Nonomuraea sp. NBC_00507: one gene and its partner. The protein of the gene in region 1 binds, or shares a complex with, the protein of each later gene. Links are inferred from orthologs where the notes say so. Each region holds a gene or a part of one and is shown in the gene's direction. Other genes may lie near its edges. The genes, in order: rpsG and tig.

What was found.
Region 2: the proteins of rpsG (region 1) and tig are in contact, whole or in part, in a crystal structure (PDB 3GTY), measured with the Thermotoga maritima proteins. The link is inferred for Nonomuraea sp. NBC_00507 from one-to-one orthologs. Residues at the interface, in WP_004081843.1 of Thermotoga maritima: Lys34, Lys52, Lys55, Glu59, Arg62, Gln63, Glu66, Asn67, Lys69, Val71, Arg95, Ala109, Lys110, Lys111, Gly112, Arg113, Pro114, Glu117, Glu121, Ile124, Ala125, Tyr127, Asn128, Asn129, Thr130, Gly131, Lys135, Asp139, Arg142, Met143; in WP_004081061.1 of Thermotoga maritima: Glu122, Val124, Val129, Leu130, Tyr133, Glu188, Gly259, Ile262, Tyr263, Glu266, Ser270, Glu273, Gln274, Glu277, Arg308, Gln311, Ile312, Ser315, Tyr316, Glu325, Arg329, Arg336, Leu363, Phe366, Trp367, Arg373, Leu377, Arg381, Leu384, Glu387.

What each region holds. Positions count from the first base shown.
Region 1 is NZ_CP107853.1:190,567-198,124, reverse strand. What follows is about bases 1-2,985. They hold rpsG (30S ribosomal protein S7), read left to right. Parts: upstream 1-1,250; coding sequence 1,251-1,721; downstream 1,722-2,985. Other genes in these bases: fusA (elongation factor G), read left to right, coding at 1,810-2,985; rpsL (30S ribosomal protein S12), read left to right, coding at 874-1,248; OHA25_RS00965 (DNA-directed RNA polymerase subunit beta'), read left to right, coding at 1-113. In the rest of the region: more of fusA, read left to right, coding at 2,986-3,858; tuf (elongation factor Tu), read left to right, coding at 4,009-5,202; rpsJ (30S ribosomal protein S10), read left to right, coding at 5,456-5,764; rplC (50S ribosomal protein L3), read left to right, coding at 5,779-6,432; rplD (50S ribosomal protein L4), read left to right, coding at 6,429-7,079; rplW (50S ribosomal protein L23), read left to right, coding at 7,079-7,381; rplB (50S ribosomal protein L2), read left to right, coding at 7,485-7,558.
Region 2 is NZ_CP107853.1:5,339,268-5,346,655, forward strand. What follows is about bases 2,647-5,461. They hold tig (trigger factor), read left to right. Parts: upstream 2,647-3,273; coding sequence 3,274-4,650; downstream 4,651-5,461. Other genes in these bases: OHA25_RS26045 (helix-turn-helix domain-containing protein), read left to right, coding at 2,647-3,105; OHA25_RS26055 (ClpP family protease), read left to right, coding at 5,206-5,461. Also shown: OHA25_RS26030 (VOC family protein), read right to left, coding at 1-744; OHA25_RS26035 (TetR/AcrR family transcriptional regulator), read right to left, coding at 734-1,429; OHA25_RS26040 (ATP-binding protein), read right to left, coding at 1,526-2,005; more of OHA25_RS26045, read left to right, coding at 2,239-2,646; more of OHA25_RS26055, read left to right, coding at 5,462-5,838; OHA25_RS26060 (ATP-dependent Clp protease proteolytic subunit), read left to right, coding at 5,850-6,473; ATP-dependent Clp protease ATP-binding subunit ClpX, read left to right, coding at 6,658-7,388. UniProt on the Bacillus subtilis protein: Involved in protein export. Acts as a chaperone by maintaining the newly synthesized protein in an open conformation. Functions as a peptidyl-prolyl cis-trans isomerase.

The sequences.
Region 1 (7,558 bases):
CCATGTACACCGTCGGTGGCTACGACGGCACCGCGGCGGACTACACCTTCGGCACCGGCAGTGGCGAGGCGGTCCCGCTGGAGGAGTACGACTTCGGCCAGTACAACCGATGAATTCTTGATCGCCTGTAGGTGACGCGCCCGGGTCTCTTGTCCAAGAGGCCCGGGCGCGCTGCGTTCCCGGCCGGGGTCCGTCTCGCACCAAGTCCGGGCGCGCTGCGTTCAAACCCGTGCGGTTCTGCGGCCGGGGTCCGTCTCGCACCAAGTCCGGGCGCGCTGCGTTCAACCCCTTCTTTCGTTACGGCGGTGCCGTGGCGGCCCAGTCGCCGCTCGGGGCTGAGGGCCCTCCAGGGAGACGGTTTCTGAGCCCTTCAGTGGTGCACCGCCGTTACGACGCACAGGGGGCCGAGTTCCAGGGCGGGGCGTGAGCCGCTCGTCTCTACGGTGCGCTGTGGGCCGTGGTGGGGGGTGGCGATTGGTCGCGGTCGGGTGACGGTTGGGCGTACCGGGGACGGAAGGCGGCGGGAGCCTATATCATGAGCGTGGAGCTGTAGATGGGCTGGATGAGATAGGCCCCGGCGACCCGGAGTGGCATGGCTGATCAGCCTTGCCGCGCCGTTTTGACGTGTCGCATGGGCCTGGGTAGTCTTGGACATCGTGCCCGTCTCTATGCGGGCTCTCGACCGTGCGCTCATTACGAGTGCGGGACGGCTTCCTGGCTCGTAAACCTCGCGGGACGTCTGCGTGAATAGCGCGACACGCCCGAGCGCGGGGGCACCGAGACAGAGAAAACCAGCAGGTCATGACACCGGCAGAACCTGCGAAATGCATCACAACTGACGTAACACCGGCCAAGGCACGAAACGGAGTGGCAGTGCCCACTATTCAGCAGTTGGTCCGCAAGGGCCGGCAGGACAAGGTCTCTAAGACCAAGACTCCTGCCCTCAAGGGGAGTCCGCAGCGGCGCGGCGTGTGCCAGCGCGTCTACACCACGACCCCGAAGAAGCCCAACTCGGCACTGCGTAAGGTGGCCCGCGTTCGGCTCACGAACGGCATTGAGGTCACGGCCTACATCCCCGGTGTGGGTCACAACCTGCAGGAGCACTCCATCGTGCTCGTGCGTGGCGGTCGTGTGAAGGACCTGCCTGGTGTTCGCTACAAGATCATCCGCGGTTCGCTGGACACCCAGGGTGTCCGCAACCGCAAGCAGGCCCGTAGCCGCTACGGCGCGAAGAAGGAGAAGAGCTAACAATGCCTCGTAAGGGTTCTCCTGGCCGTCGTCAGCTCATGGCTGACCCGGTTTACAGCTCGCCGCTGGTGACCGCTCTGATCAACAAGGTGCTCCTGGACGGCAAGCGCTCCATCGCGCAGTCGATCGTCTACGGCGCCCTCGAGGGCTGCAGGGAGAAGACGGGCAACGACCCGGTCGTCACCCTGAAGCGCGCGCTCGACAACGTCAAGCCGACTCTCGAGGTCCGCAGCCGCCGTGTCGGTGGCGCGACCTACCAGGTGCCGGTTGAGGTGCGCGCCGCGCGCAGCACCACCCTGGCCCTGCGCTGGCTGGTGCAATACTCCCGCGCCCGCCGCGAGAAGACCATGACCGAGCGCCTCATGAACGAGCTCCTCGACGCCAGCAACGGCCTCGGGGCGAGCGTCAAGAAGCGCGAGGACACCCACAAGATGGCCGAGTCCAACAAGGCCTTCGCCCACTACCGCTGGTAACAGCGGGTTCGACGAGACGACGAGGACGCGAGTTAAAGTGGCCGCTACGACCGCTCTTGACCTGGCCAAGGTCCGCAACATTGGGATCATGGCCCATATCGACGCGGGCAAGACCACCACGACCGAGCGCATCCTGTTCTACACCGGCATCAACTACAAGATCGGTGAAGTCCACGAGGGCGCTGCCACGATGGACTGGATGGAGCAGGAGCAGGAGCGCGGCATCACGATCACGTCTGCCGCGACCACCTGTGAGTGGATCGGTCACACCATCAACATCATCGACACTCCGGGTCACGTGGACTTCACCATCGAGGTGGAGCGTTCGCTCCGCGTCCTCGACGGTGCTGTCGCCGTGTTCGACGGCGTCGCGGGTGTCGAGCCGCAGTCGGAGACGGTGTGGCGCCAGGCTGACCGCTACGAAGTTCCCCGGATCTGCTTCGTCAACAAGATGGACCGGGTCGGCGCGGAGTTCCACCGCTGCGTCGAGATGATGGTCACCCGCCTGGGTGCGACCCCGGCTGTGATCCAGCTTCCGTGGGGCGTTGAGGCCGACTTCAAGGGCGTCATCGACCTCATCAAGATGAAGGGTCTCATCTGGAGCGCCGAGGCTGCCAAGGGCGAGATGTACGACACCGTCGACATCCCGGCCGACCACGCCGAGGCCGCTCGCGAGTGGCGGGACCGTCTCATCGAGACCGTCGCCGAGAACGACGACGAGCTGATGGAGCTCTTCCTCGAGGGGCAGGAGCCCACCGAGGAGCAGCTGGTGGCGGCCATTCGCCGCGCCACGCTGGCCAGCGCCATCAACCCGGTGCTGTGCGGGACCGCGTTCAAGAACAAGGGCGTGCAGCCCCTGCTCGACGCGATTGTCGCCTACCTCCCCGCCCCGACCGACCTCAAGGCCTTCAAGGGTCACGCGGTCGGCAAGGAGGACCAGGTGATCGAGCGCCACGCGGACCCGGCCGAGCCGTTCTCCGCTCTGGCGTTCAAGATCGCCAGCGACCCGCACCTGGGCAAGCTCACTTACATCCGCATCTACTCGGGCACGCTCGACACCGGTTCACAGGTTGTCAACTCTGTGAAGGGCAAGAAGGAGCGGATCGGCAAGATCTACCAGATGCACGCCAACAAGCGCGAAGAGCGCCCCTCGGCGATCGCTGGTCAGATCGTGGCGGTCATGGGTCTGAAGGACACCACCACTGGTGACACCCTCTCTGACCCGGCGAACCAGGTCGTCCTCGAGTCGATGACGTTCCCGGCTCCGGTGATCAACGTCGCCATCGAGCCCAAGACCAAGGGTGACCAGGAGAAGCTGTCGACCGCGATCCAGCGGCTGGCCGAGGAGGACCCGTCCTTCCAGGTCCGCCGTGACGAGGAGACCGGCCAGACGGTCATCTGGGGCATGGGCGAGCTTCACCTGGAGATCCTCGTCGACCGTATGCGTCGCGAGTTCAAGGTCGAGGCCAACGTCGGCCGTCCGCAGGTTGCCTACCGCGAGACGATCCGCCGCAAGGTGGAGAAGCTCGACTACACCCACAAGAAGCAGACCGGTGGTTCCGGTCAGTTCGCGCGGGTCATCATCAACCTCGAGCCGCTGGGCGAGGGCAACGACGGCTACGAGTTCGAGAACAAGGTCACGGGTGGCCGGGTCCCGAGGGAATACATCCCCTCGGTCGACGCGGGCGCTCAGGAGGCCGCCGAGTTCGGCGTGCTGGCCGGTTACCCGATGGTCGGCGTGAAGGTTACGCTGGTCGACGGTGCCGCGCACGACGTCGACTCCTCGGAGATGGCGTTCAAGATCGCTGGCTCGATGGCCTTCAAGGAGGCCGCGCGCAAGGCGGACGCCGTGCTCCTCGAGCCGATGATGGCCGTCGAGGTCACCACGCCCGAGGACTACATGGGTGACGTCATCGGCGACCTCAACGGTCGCCGCGGGCAGATCCAGTCCATGGACGAGCGGGCCGGCGCCCGTGTCGTCACGGCGCTCGTGCCGCTGTCTGAGATGTTCGGCTACGTGGGTGACCTGCGTAGCAAGACGCAGGGGCGCGCGAGCTACAGCATGCAGTTCGACTCCTACTCGGAGGTGCCTCCGGGCATCGCGAAGGAGATCGTCGCGAAGGCCCGGGGCGAGTAGTTCCTGGTCCGATCCCGCGAGGGATCGAGCCAGGACTTCTGTCCTGGTCCCTGGTGGGGTGGTGCGAGCCACCCCGCCGCCAAGGGGTTCGGGAGTTCCCGGGCCCGAGTGTGTAGACGAAAGTCAGTCAGATTCTCAAGGAGAGAACCAGTGGGCAAGGCCAAGTTCGAGCGGACCAAGCCGCACATGAACATCGGCACCATTGGACACATCGACCACGGCAAGACCACGCTGACCGCGGCGATCACCAAGGTGCTTCACGACCGTTTCCCCGAGCTGAACAAGGCGACCCCGTTCGACAAGATCGACAAGGCGCCGGAGGAGAAGGCTCGTGGCATCACGATCTCGATCGCGCACGTCGAGTACCAGACGGAGAAGCGTCACTACGCGCACGTTGACTGCCCTGGTCACGCGGACTACGTAAAGAACATGATCACCGGTGCCGCTCAGATGGACGGCGCCATCCTCGTGGTCGCCGCCACCGACGGCCCGATGCCGCAGACGAAGGAGCACGTCCTCCTGGCCCGCCAGGTCGGCGTCCCCTACATCGTCGTGGCCCTCAACAAGGCCGACATGGTGGACGACGAGGAGATCCTCGAGCTCGTCGAGCTGGAGGTCCGTGAGCTTCTGTCCGCTCAGGAGTTCCCCGGCGACGACCTGCCGGTCGTCCGCGTCTCCGCGCTCAAGGCTCTCGAGGGCGACGAGAAGTGGGCCGACAGCATCGTCGAGCTGATGAACGCCGTGGACGAGAACGTTCCCGAGCCGCCGCGTGAGACGGACAAGCCGTTCCTCATGCCGGTCGAGGACGTCTTCTCGATCACCGGTCGCGGCACGGTCGTCACCGGCCGTATCGAGCGCGGCATCGTCAAGGTCAACGAGCAGGTCGACATCATCGGCATCAAGCCGGAGAAGACCACGACCACCGTCACCAGCATCGAGATGTTCAACAAGATGCTCGACGAGGGTCACGCCGGTGACAACGCCGCCCTGCTGCTCCGCGGCATCAAGCGCGACGACGTCGAGCGCGGCCAGTGCATCATCAAGCCGGGCACGACGACCCCGCACACCGATTTCACCGGCCAGGTCTACATCCTGTCCAAGGACGAGGGCGGCCGCCACACGCCGTTCTTCAACAACTACCGCCCGCAGTTCTACTTCCGTACGACTGACGTGACCGGTGTCGTGCACCTCCCTGAGGGCACCGAGATGGTCATGCCGGGCGACAACACCGAAATGCGCGTTGAGCTGATCCAGCCCATCGCCATGGAGGAAGGCCTCAAGTTCGCGATCCGTGAGGGTGGCCGCACCGTCGGCGCCGGCCGGGTCGTGAAGATCATCAAGTAGCTAGACCGTCGGGGCGGCGGTCGGCCCCGAACATCCGGGTCCGACCGCCGCACCACGTAAGAGCCTCACGCAAAGCGCCGTGATCCAGCAGTAGCTTCGGCCTCGTGACCGAAGTCACTGCCGGATCACGGAAGAAATGGCAGATCGACTGCGTCTGCCTCGTGGGGTCAAGCAGGCTCTGGCCTGCACCAGCACAGCGGCAACAGGCCGCACGATACTTTTTCAGACGACAGCGAAGGACACCGAGGCCACTATGGCGGGACAGAAGATCCGCATTCGGCTCAAGGCCTATGACCACGAGGTCATCGACAGCTCGGCCAAGAAGATCGTCGAGACGGTGACGCGGACTGGCGCGAAGGTCGCGGGCCCGGTGCCGCTGCCGACCGAGAAGAACGTGTACTGCGTCATCCGCTCGCCGCACAAGTACAAGGACAGCCGCGAGCACTTCGAGATGCGCACGCACAAGCGGCTGATTGACATCATCGACCCGACCCCCAAGACGGTTGACTCGCTCATGCGGCTCGACCTTCCCGCGGGTGTCGACATTTCGATCAAGCTCTGAGGGAACGCACTGACATGGCTAAGACGATGAAGGGCGTCCTGGGCAAGAAGCTCGGCATGACCCAGGTCTTCGACGCGGACAACCGGATGGTTCCGGTGACCGTGGTCGAGGCCGGTCCGTGCGTGGTGACCCGCGTCCGCACCGCAGAGAAGGACGGCTACTCCGCCATCCAGCTCGGCTTCGGGCAGGTCGACCCCCGGAAGGTCAACAAGCCGCTCGGCGACTACCTGCGTAAGCACGACATCACCCCGCGCCGTTACTTCGCGGAGATCCGCACCGACGACGCGAGCGACTACACCCTGGGCCAGGAGCTGCTGGCCGACACCTTCGAGGCCGGCCAGTTCGTCGACGTGACGGGCAAGAGCAAGGGCAAGGGCTTCGCCGGTGTCATGAAGCGGCACGGCTTCGGTGGTCTGGGCGCGTCGCACGGTACGCAGCGCAAGCACCGCTCGCCGGGTTCCATCGGTGGCTGCGCCACCCCGGGCCGCGTTTTCAAGGGTCTGCGCATGGCTGGCCGGATGGGTAACGTCCGCACCACTGTGCAGAGCCTCAAGGTTCACTCCGTGGACGCCGAGAACGGTCTCATCCTGATCAAGGGTGCGATCCCCGGCGCCAACGGCAGCCTGGTCCTCGTCCGTACCGCTGCCAAGAAGGGGGCATCCAAGTGAGCACCACTATCGACGTCCTCGACCCCAGCGGGGCGAAGACCGGCACGGTTGACCTGCCCGAAAACATCTTCGGCACCAAGGTCAACGTTCCGCTGATCCACCAGGTGGTCGTGGCCCAGCTCGCCGCTCGCCGGCAGGGCACTCACAAGGCCAAGACCCGTGGTGAGGTCTCCGGCGGCGGCAAGAAGCCGTACCGCCAGAAGGGCACCGGCCGCGCCCGTCAGGGCTCGACCCGTGCGCCGCAGTTCGCCGGCGGTGGGGTCGTTCACGGTCCCCTGCCGCGTGACTACTCTCAGCGCACGCCCAAGAAGATGAAGGCCGCCGCCCTGCGCGGCGCGCTGTCCGACCGCGCGAGCGGCGGCCGCGTCCACGTGGTCAGCTCGCTGGTCACGGGGGAGACCCCCAAGACCAAGGCCGCGCTCGAGGCGCTGCGCAAGGTCACGCAGGGGCGGCGCGTGCTCGTCGTGGTCGACGAGGCCGACGAGATGACGTGGCTGAGCCTGCGCAACGCCCCTGAGGTCCACCTGCTGGACGCGGGGCAGCTCAACACGTACGACGTGCTCGTGTCCGACGACGTGGTCTTCACCCAGGAGGCGTACGACCAGGTCGTGGCCAGACTGAGCAACGGCGGGAAGGAAGAGGCCTGATGGACAAGATCGCCGACCCGCGCGACGTCATCATCAAGCCGGTCGTCTCTGAGAAGAGCTACGGCCTGATCGATGAGCACAACAAGTACACGTTCCTGGTGAAGACGACCGCGAACAAGACCCAGGTCAAGATCGCTGTTGAGCAGATCTTCGGGGTCAAGGTCACCGACGTGAACACGATCAACCGGCAGGGCAAGCGCAAGCGCACCCGCACCGGTTTCGGCAAGCGTCCCGACACCAAGCGCGCGATCGTGAGCCTGGTTGAGGGCGATCGGATCGACATCTTCGGTCAGATCGGCTAGCAGCCACAGATAGTGCGCGGGCCGAACAGGCCCGCGGGGCGAGACCGTCGCACTTCGGTGCGGCGGGCTCATCCATGTAACCGACGAAGGATGAACGAAAAAGATGGGCATCCGTAAGTACAAGCCGACCACTCCGGGTCGCCGCGGATCGAGTGTCTCGGACTTCTCCGAGATCAC
Region 2 (7,388 bases), 5.1 Mb from region 1 along the record:
CCCGGACGCGCCGACCAGAGTGATGCGAGCACCGCCGTCGCCGAGCGCGAACGTCCGCACGAGCCCGTCCCGCGATGCCGTACGTCCCACATAACGCTCATAGCGCCGCTCGGCCTCGTCCAGCTCGTCGTCGGCCACGCACAACACGCATTCGACCAGCTCGACCGCGCCATTGGGATGGTCGGCGGCCTCATGCGCGGAGGCGTTCTCCGCCAGCCCGACCCGTCCCTCCGGCACGAGCCCCGGCCCGGAGCCGTCGATCTCCAGCCACCGGACGGGATCCATCCGCACCCCGTCCGCCGTCTCGATCGGCCGCTGGGCCGCCTGCACCCCGCCGTGCCCGACGCCGCCGGCCGTCAGCCGGGCGGCGGCGCCGTCGATGCCGAGTGCGTCGAACATCAGGATGTGCACACCCTCGAAGCGCCGCAGGCACGCTTCCAGGTTGGCAGCCGTGCCGCGGACGGCCTCCTTGAGCGCGGGCAGCCGCTCCGCGGGCGCCCGCAGCGGGATCAGCCGCGCGTCGCCGGGAACCCGCCCCGCCCCGGCGACGGTGACCAGCTCGAGGAAGCCGCCGGTGAGGTACGCGTGCGTATTGCCCACCCCGACCGGCTCGGGCGGCTCGCCCACCACCGGGTACGCGGGCCCCGGCAGCGCGAACCCCATCCGCCGGTATCGCTCGAGCGCCTGCCCCATGTCATGCACCACGTGTCCCACGTGGTGCAGCCCACGGATGTCATGTCCCATCGCCGCCTCCATAAGCCGCGTCACGGAAGTCACGGGAGAGCCCTTCGAAGATCTCGATCACCCGCTCGGCCGCCGGCGCGCAGTCGGGCAGCGGCTCCGGCTCGAACGTCCTGCGCAACGTGTCGGCCAGGACGCCGGCCTTCTCCTCCAGGCCGAGCGTGACCTCGGCCGGCAGCAGCGGCTCGACGGCGAAGAACCCGAACACGATCGTCGGCAGCGGATAGTCCAGGTCCTCGGGCCGCAGCCCCTTCCGCAGCAACCCGTGCCGGGCGAGCACGCCCAGGTAGTCCCGCGAGGCGAGCAGCTTGGCGCCCTCGAGCGGTTTCCTGGCCGGGCTGGCGAGGAACTTGTCGAGCATCTCGGCGTCCCTGGTGAAGATCGCCCGCAGCACCGGCCGCCGCATCGCCTCCAGGAAGAACCGGCGCATGTACCGGTGCAGCGCGATCTCGTCGGGATCCGCCCGCATGCCCGCGACGACCGCCTCCAGCATGGCCACCGCCTCCCTGGCGCCGACCGCGAAGAACAACTGCTCGCGGGTACGCCAGTGCAGGTAGATCGTGCCCTTGCCCACCCCGGCGCGTTTGGCGATCTCGTCGATCGTCACTCGCCGGTATCCCCAGCGCAGCAGCAGCTCCTTGGCCGCGTCGAGGATCCGGTCAGCCCGCCCGCGGTGCTCGGCATCCACAAAGGCCTCCTCGTGACTGTTGACCGATGACCAATTTAGCACTCTGGTCACGAGAGAGAACGCGGAGACGTCGTACCAGGTGATCTAAAGGTTGGGTCAGGATTCCGTGCGGAACAGCGCCCAGACGGCCTTGCCGCCGCGAGCCAGGGGGTCCCAGCCCCAGCACTGGCTGTACGTTTCGACGATGTAAAGGCCGCGCCCGTTCTCGGAGATGAAATCCGGCTCCTTGGGCCGCGGCACCTCGTCGCTGGGGTCGGCCACCGCGAGCAGCACGTGCGGCGCGACCCGCATGAGCAGCAGCTCGATCTCCCGCCGCCCGGCCGCGTACATCGCGTACCTGACGGCGTTGGTCACCAGCTCCGACACCACGAGCGCGGCGTCGTCGCTCAGGTCGTGCAGTCCCCAGCCCTGCAGTGTGGAGCGGGTCACGTCCCTGGCGGTCTTCACAGAGTCGGCCTGAAAGGGCAACGGGCACGCGGTGGTGTACGGCTTGCCGCCGCCCGAGAGCAGATGGTCGAAGCCCACTTCGCGGGTGATCTGCAGGCAATCGGCAGTGGCCAGAGGATCCTCCACCATGCCGCCGATACCTCCCCGTTCAGCCTTGGTTAGTGCATGTTTGGCCCAATATGCACTAAGCCATCATGGGTCACGACCGCTGCGGCTGCAAGACCCAAATGCACGTGCAGCTGCAATGTGCAATAGCAAACACCGTTTTTGGGCATAGATCCCGGAATCGGACACGAGGTTGAGACCTTGTCATTCAAGGCGATGTGGTGTCACTGTGTGTGCGGACCTTGATAGGAGGCAAAGTGACGCAGAACCAGCCGGGTTCCGGGCCGACGGCGCTGCGCATCCTCCTGGGCTCCCAGCTGCGCAAGCTCAGGGAAGCGAAGAACGTCACTCGTGAGGAGGCCGGCCACCTCATCCGTGGCTCGGAATCCAAGATCAGCCGCATGGAGCTGGGCCGAGTGGGGTTCAAAGAACGCGACGTGGCCGACCTGCTGACTCTGTACGGGGTCGTGGACCAGCAGGCCCGCTCCGCCGTGCTCGACCTGGTCGCCACCGCCAACGAGCCGGGTTGGTGGCACCGGTTCAACGATGTCCTGCCCACGTGGTTCCAGGCGTACGTCGGCCTCGAAGAGGCGGCCGCCAGGATCAGGACCTACGAAGTCCAGTTCGTGCCGGGACTGTTGCAGACCAAAGAGTACGCAAGGGCTGTGGTGACCGCCGGTGCGGCGGGCATTGGGGCTGAGGAGATCGCCAGGAGGGTCGATCTCCGGCTGGAGCGCCAGAGGATCTTGGACAAGCCGGACGGGCCGGTCTTCTGGGCGGTGATCGACGAGGCCGCGCTCCGGCGGCCGATCGGCGGAACCGAGGTGATGAGGGCCCAGCTGGAGCACCTCATCGACCTCATGCGCCAGCAGAACATCACGATCCAGATCATGCCGTTCAGTTTCGGCGGTCACAGTGCCGAGGGCGGGGCGTTCAGCATCTTGCGCTTCCCCGATCCCGACCTGCCCGACGTCGTGTACGTCGAGCAGCTCGCCAGCGCGCTCTACCTGGACAAGCGTGAGGATGTGGACCGATACACCGAGGTGATGGAGCGGCTGTGTGCCGTGAGCACCACCCCCGATGAGACGATCGAGCTACTGCGGACGATCTCGGAGGAGTTCTGACGGCGGCGGGCGTCGTTGTTGGGTGTGCATCTGCCCTAGACTGGACCATCGGCGTTGGATGCGGCCGTGGCAGAGCATGCCCCAACACCGCACATGTGGGCGCGGCGCGTGGGCCGTACCGATGGACGCGCCCGCGATCACTCGTAGCTTGATCAAGGAGACCATTCCGTGAAGACCGCTGTCGAGGAGCTCAGCCCCACGCGGGTCAAGCTCACTGTCGAGGTGCCGTTCGACGAGCTGCGCCCGAGCATGGATGCGGCATACAAGAAGGTCGCGCAGCAGGTGCGCGTCCCCGGGTTCCGGCCTGGCAAGGTTCCGGCCCGCATCATCGAGCAGCGCTTCGGCCGGGCGGTAGTGCTGGAGGAGACCCTCAACGACGCGGTGCCCAAGCTGTACGGCCAGGCCGTCGACGAGGTCGACGTCTTCCCCGTCAGCCAGCCCGACATCGAGGTCACGAAGATCGAAGACGGTGAGCAGATCGAGTTCACCGCCGAGGTCGACATCCGGCCCAACTTCGAGGTGCCCGACTACGCCGGCATCGAGATCACGGTCGACTCCGCCGAGGTTTCCGACGAGGACGTCGACACGCAGCTCGACGCGCTGCGCCAGCGCTTCGCGACGCTGACCGGCGTCGAGCGCCCGGCCGCCAATGGCGACTTCGTCGTCATGGACCTGCGCGCCGAGATCGACGGCACGAACATCGAGGAGCAGCAGGCCAGCGAGGTCTCCTACGAGGTCGGCGCCGGCTCCGTGCTGCAGGGCCTCGACACCGCGCTCGAGGGCATGTCCGCAGGCGAGGAGAAGAGCTTCAAGACCGAGCTGGTCGGAGGCGAGAACGCCGGCGAGGAAGCCGACGTGATCATCACCGTCAAGTCGGTCAAGGAGAAGGTCCTGCCGGAGCTGGACGACGAGTTCGCCCAGCTGGCCAGCGAGTTCGACACGCTCGACGAGCTCAAGGCCAGCATCCGCGAGCAGGCCCGCCGCAACAAGCTCATCGACCAGGTCGTGCAGGCCCGGGAGAAGTCGCTCGACGCGCTGCTCGAGCAGATCGACATCCCGCTGCCGGACAGCGCGCTCAAGGCCGAGGTCGACGCCCGCAAGCACAACCTCGACCACCAGGTGGCCGAGAGCGGCCTGAGCCGCGACGCCTTCTTCCGCCTCTACCAGACGACGGAAGAGGAGCGCTTCGACGAGTTCGAGAAGAACTCCGCCCGCGCGCTCAAGGTCGGCTTCGTGCTCGACAAGATCGTCAAGGCTGAGGAGCTGGGCGTCTCCGAGCAGGAGCTGACCAACTTCGTGGTGCGCCGCGCCATGGAGATGGGCGTCCAGCCCAACGAGCTGGCCAAGCACCTGGCCGACAACGACCAGCTCACGCTGGCCATGGTCGAGATCGTCCGCGACAAGGCCAAGTCCGTGATCGGCGACGCCGCCAAGATCGTGGACACCGAGGGCAACGACGTCGACCTCAAGGCGATCTACACCGAGATCAACGGTGAAGAGCCTGCTCAGGAAGAGGCCGAGGCCGAGGACAAGCCCGAGGCGTAAGCTCCCGCCCTTCGCTGGGCAACACGAAGCCCCTGGATCGAATCGGTCCGGGGGCTTCGACGTTCCGGCGCCCCCCGCCACCGCTACGGGGGATGCTTCCGCCCTTTCCCGCGCCCCCGCCACCGCTGCGGGCGATGCTTCCGCCCCTTCCGCGCCCGCACACGACCCGCGGGCACCGTGGCTGCCAGGGACGGCCCGGCCGCCAGGCGAGGCCGTCGCGCTGCGGGGACGCCGCCGGCGCGGTCGGCCTGCCGTCGACAGGTCGTCGTGGCTACGGGACGTCTCCCAGGCGACGCTGGGGGCGCTCAGAAGGCCCATGAGGAGCGCCAAGGGCGCGAGGCCCTCCTCGACCGGCCACCGCCTCCTGGTCGGCGAGGACCGCCGTCTGAGGGCTGCCAGGGGTGGGCTCCGGCTGGATGGCCCGGACACCCGGGCGCAAGGCCCCGAACATGCGCCGTCAGCGAACAGTACGGGGGACCGGGCATGACCTGTGGGCGGCGCGCGTTAAGGTCACAAGCAAAGCCAATCGATTACGACGCATCGGAAGGTGACGCTGTGACCAGCCCGCCGACCTTCTATCAGCCTGAGTCTCGAGGCCGTGAGAACGGCTCCGCCTTCCGGCTTGAAGACCAGCTTTACCAGCGCCTGCTGAGGGAGCGCATCATCGTGCTCGGGCAGGAGGTCAACGACGAGATCGCCAACCGCATCTGCGCCGAGCTGCTGCTCCTTGCGGCCGACGACCCAGAGCGCGACATCACGCTCTACATCAACTCGCCGGGGGGCTCGGTGAGTGCAGGCATGGCGATTTACGACATGATGGAATACGTGCCGAACGACGTATCGACGGTTGTGATGGGCATGGCGGCCTCGATGGGGCAGTTCCTGCTCACCGCCGGGGCCAGGGGCAAGCGCTTCGGCCTGCCGCACGCCCGTGTCATGATGCACCAGCCGTCCGGCGGCATCGGCGGCACCGCTGCCGACATCGCCATCCAGGCCGAGCAGATGCTCTACGTGAAGAAGACGCTGGCGGAGCGGATCGCCTTCCACACGGGGCAGCCGCTGGACCAGATCGAGGCCGACTCCGACCGGGACCGCTGGTTCACGGCCGAAGAAGCCAAGGACTACGGCTTCATCGACCACGTCGTCCGTAGCGCACGACAGGTGCCCTCACAGGGCCCGGTTTCCTAGGGGGAGCTGACATGAACATCGAGAGCCGTTACGTTCTCCCCTCCTTCGTCGAGCGCACGTCATACGGCGTGAAGGAGATGAACCCGTACAACAAGCTCTTCGAGGACCGCATCATCTTCCTCGGAGTGCAGATCGACGACGCGTCGGCCAACGACGTGATGGCCCAGCTGCTGACGCTGGAGTCGCTCGATCCCGACCGTGACATCAGCATCTACATCAACTCGCCCGGCGGCTCCTTCACGGCCATGACGGCGATCTACGACACGATGCAGTTCGTCCGGCCGGAGATTCAGACCGTCTGCCTCGGCCAGGCCGCCTCCGCGGCGGCCGTGCTGCTGTCCGGCGGCACCCCGGGCAAGCGGTTCGCGCTGCCCAACGCCCGGGTGCTGATCCACCAGCCGTCCACCGAGGGCGGTGGCCAGGGCAGCGACATCGAGATCCAGGCCAGGGAGATCCTGCGCATGCGGACTCTCCTGGAGGACATCGTGGCCCAGCACACGGGCAAGACCTCCGCCGAAGTCCGCAAGGACATCGAACGCGACAAAATTCTCAACGCGGACGAGGCAAAGGCGTATGGTCTGATCGATGACATCATCCCGTCCAGGAAGAAACGAGCTCAGGCCGTAGCTTCCTAGACGAGACGTGACGCACCGGAGCGCTGCCCAATAGGGCACGTTCCGGTGCGACTCGCCGCTAGGGGGCTCACTGAGGGCCCAGAAGACGGTAACGTCGAAACCTGAGCGGTTCGGCCAAGTCCGGAGGATGTCCGGAGACACTGCTCGCAAGGGCAGGGCGGTCCCACGCAAAGGAGTATCTGGGGTGGCACGCATCGGCGACGGGGGAGACCTGCTGAAGTGCTCTTTCTGCGGAAAGAGCCAGAAGCAAGTCAAGAAGCTCATTGCCGGTCCAGGCGTCTACATCTGCGATGAGTGCATCGATCTCTGCAACGAGATCATCGAGGAGGAGCTGTCGGAGTCCTCCGAACTCAAGTGGGACAACCTGCCCAAGCCGAGGGAGATCTACGAGTTCCTCGACGCCTACGTCATCGGTCAGGACAAGGCGAAGAAGGCGCTCTCGGTGGCGGTCTACAACCACTACAAGCGGGTGCAGTCCGGCGACCGGGGCAGAGACGACGGCCTGGAGCTGGCCAAGAGCAACATCCTGTTGCTCGGGCCGACGGGCTCGGGCAAGACGCTGCTGGCGCAGACCCTCGCGAAGATGCTCAACGTGCCCTTCGCCATCGCCGACGCCACCGCGCTCACGGAGGCCGGCTACGTCGGCGAGGACGTGGAGAACATCCTCCTCAAGCTCATCCAGGCCGCCGACTACGACGTCAAGAAGGCCGAGACCGGCATCATCTACATCGACGAGGTCGACAAGATCGCCCGCAAGAGCGAAAACCCGTCGATCACGCGTGACGTCTCCGGCGAGGGTGTTCAGCAGGCGCTGCTGAAGATACTGGAGGGCACCACGGCCTCGGTGCCTCCGCAGGGCGGCCGCAAACACCCGCACCAGGAGTTCATCCAGATCGACACGACCAACGTGCTGTT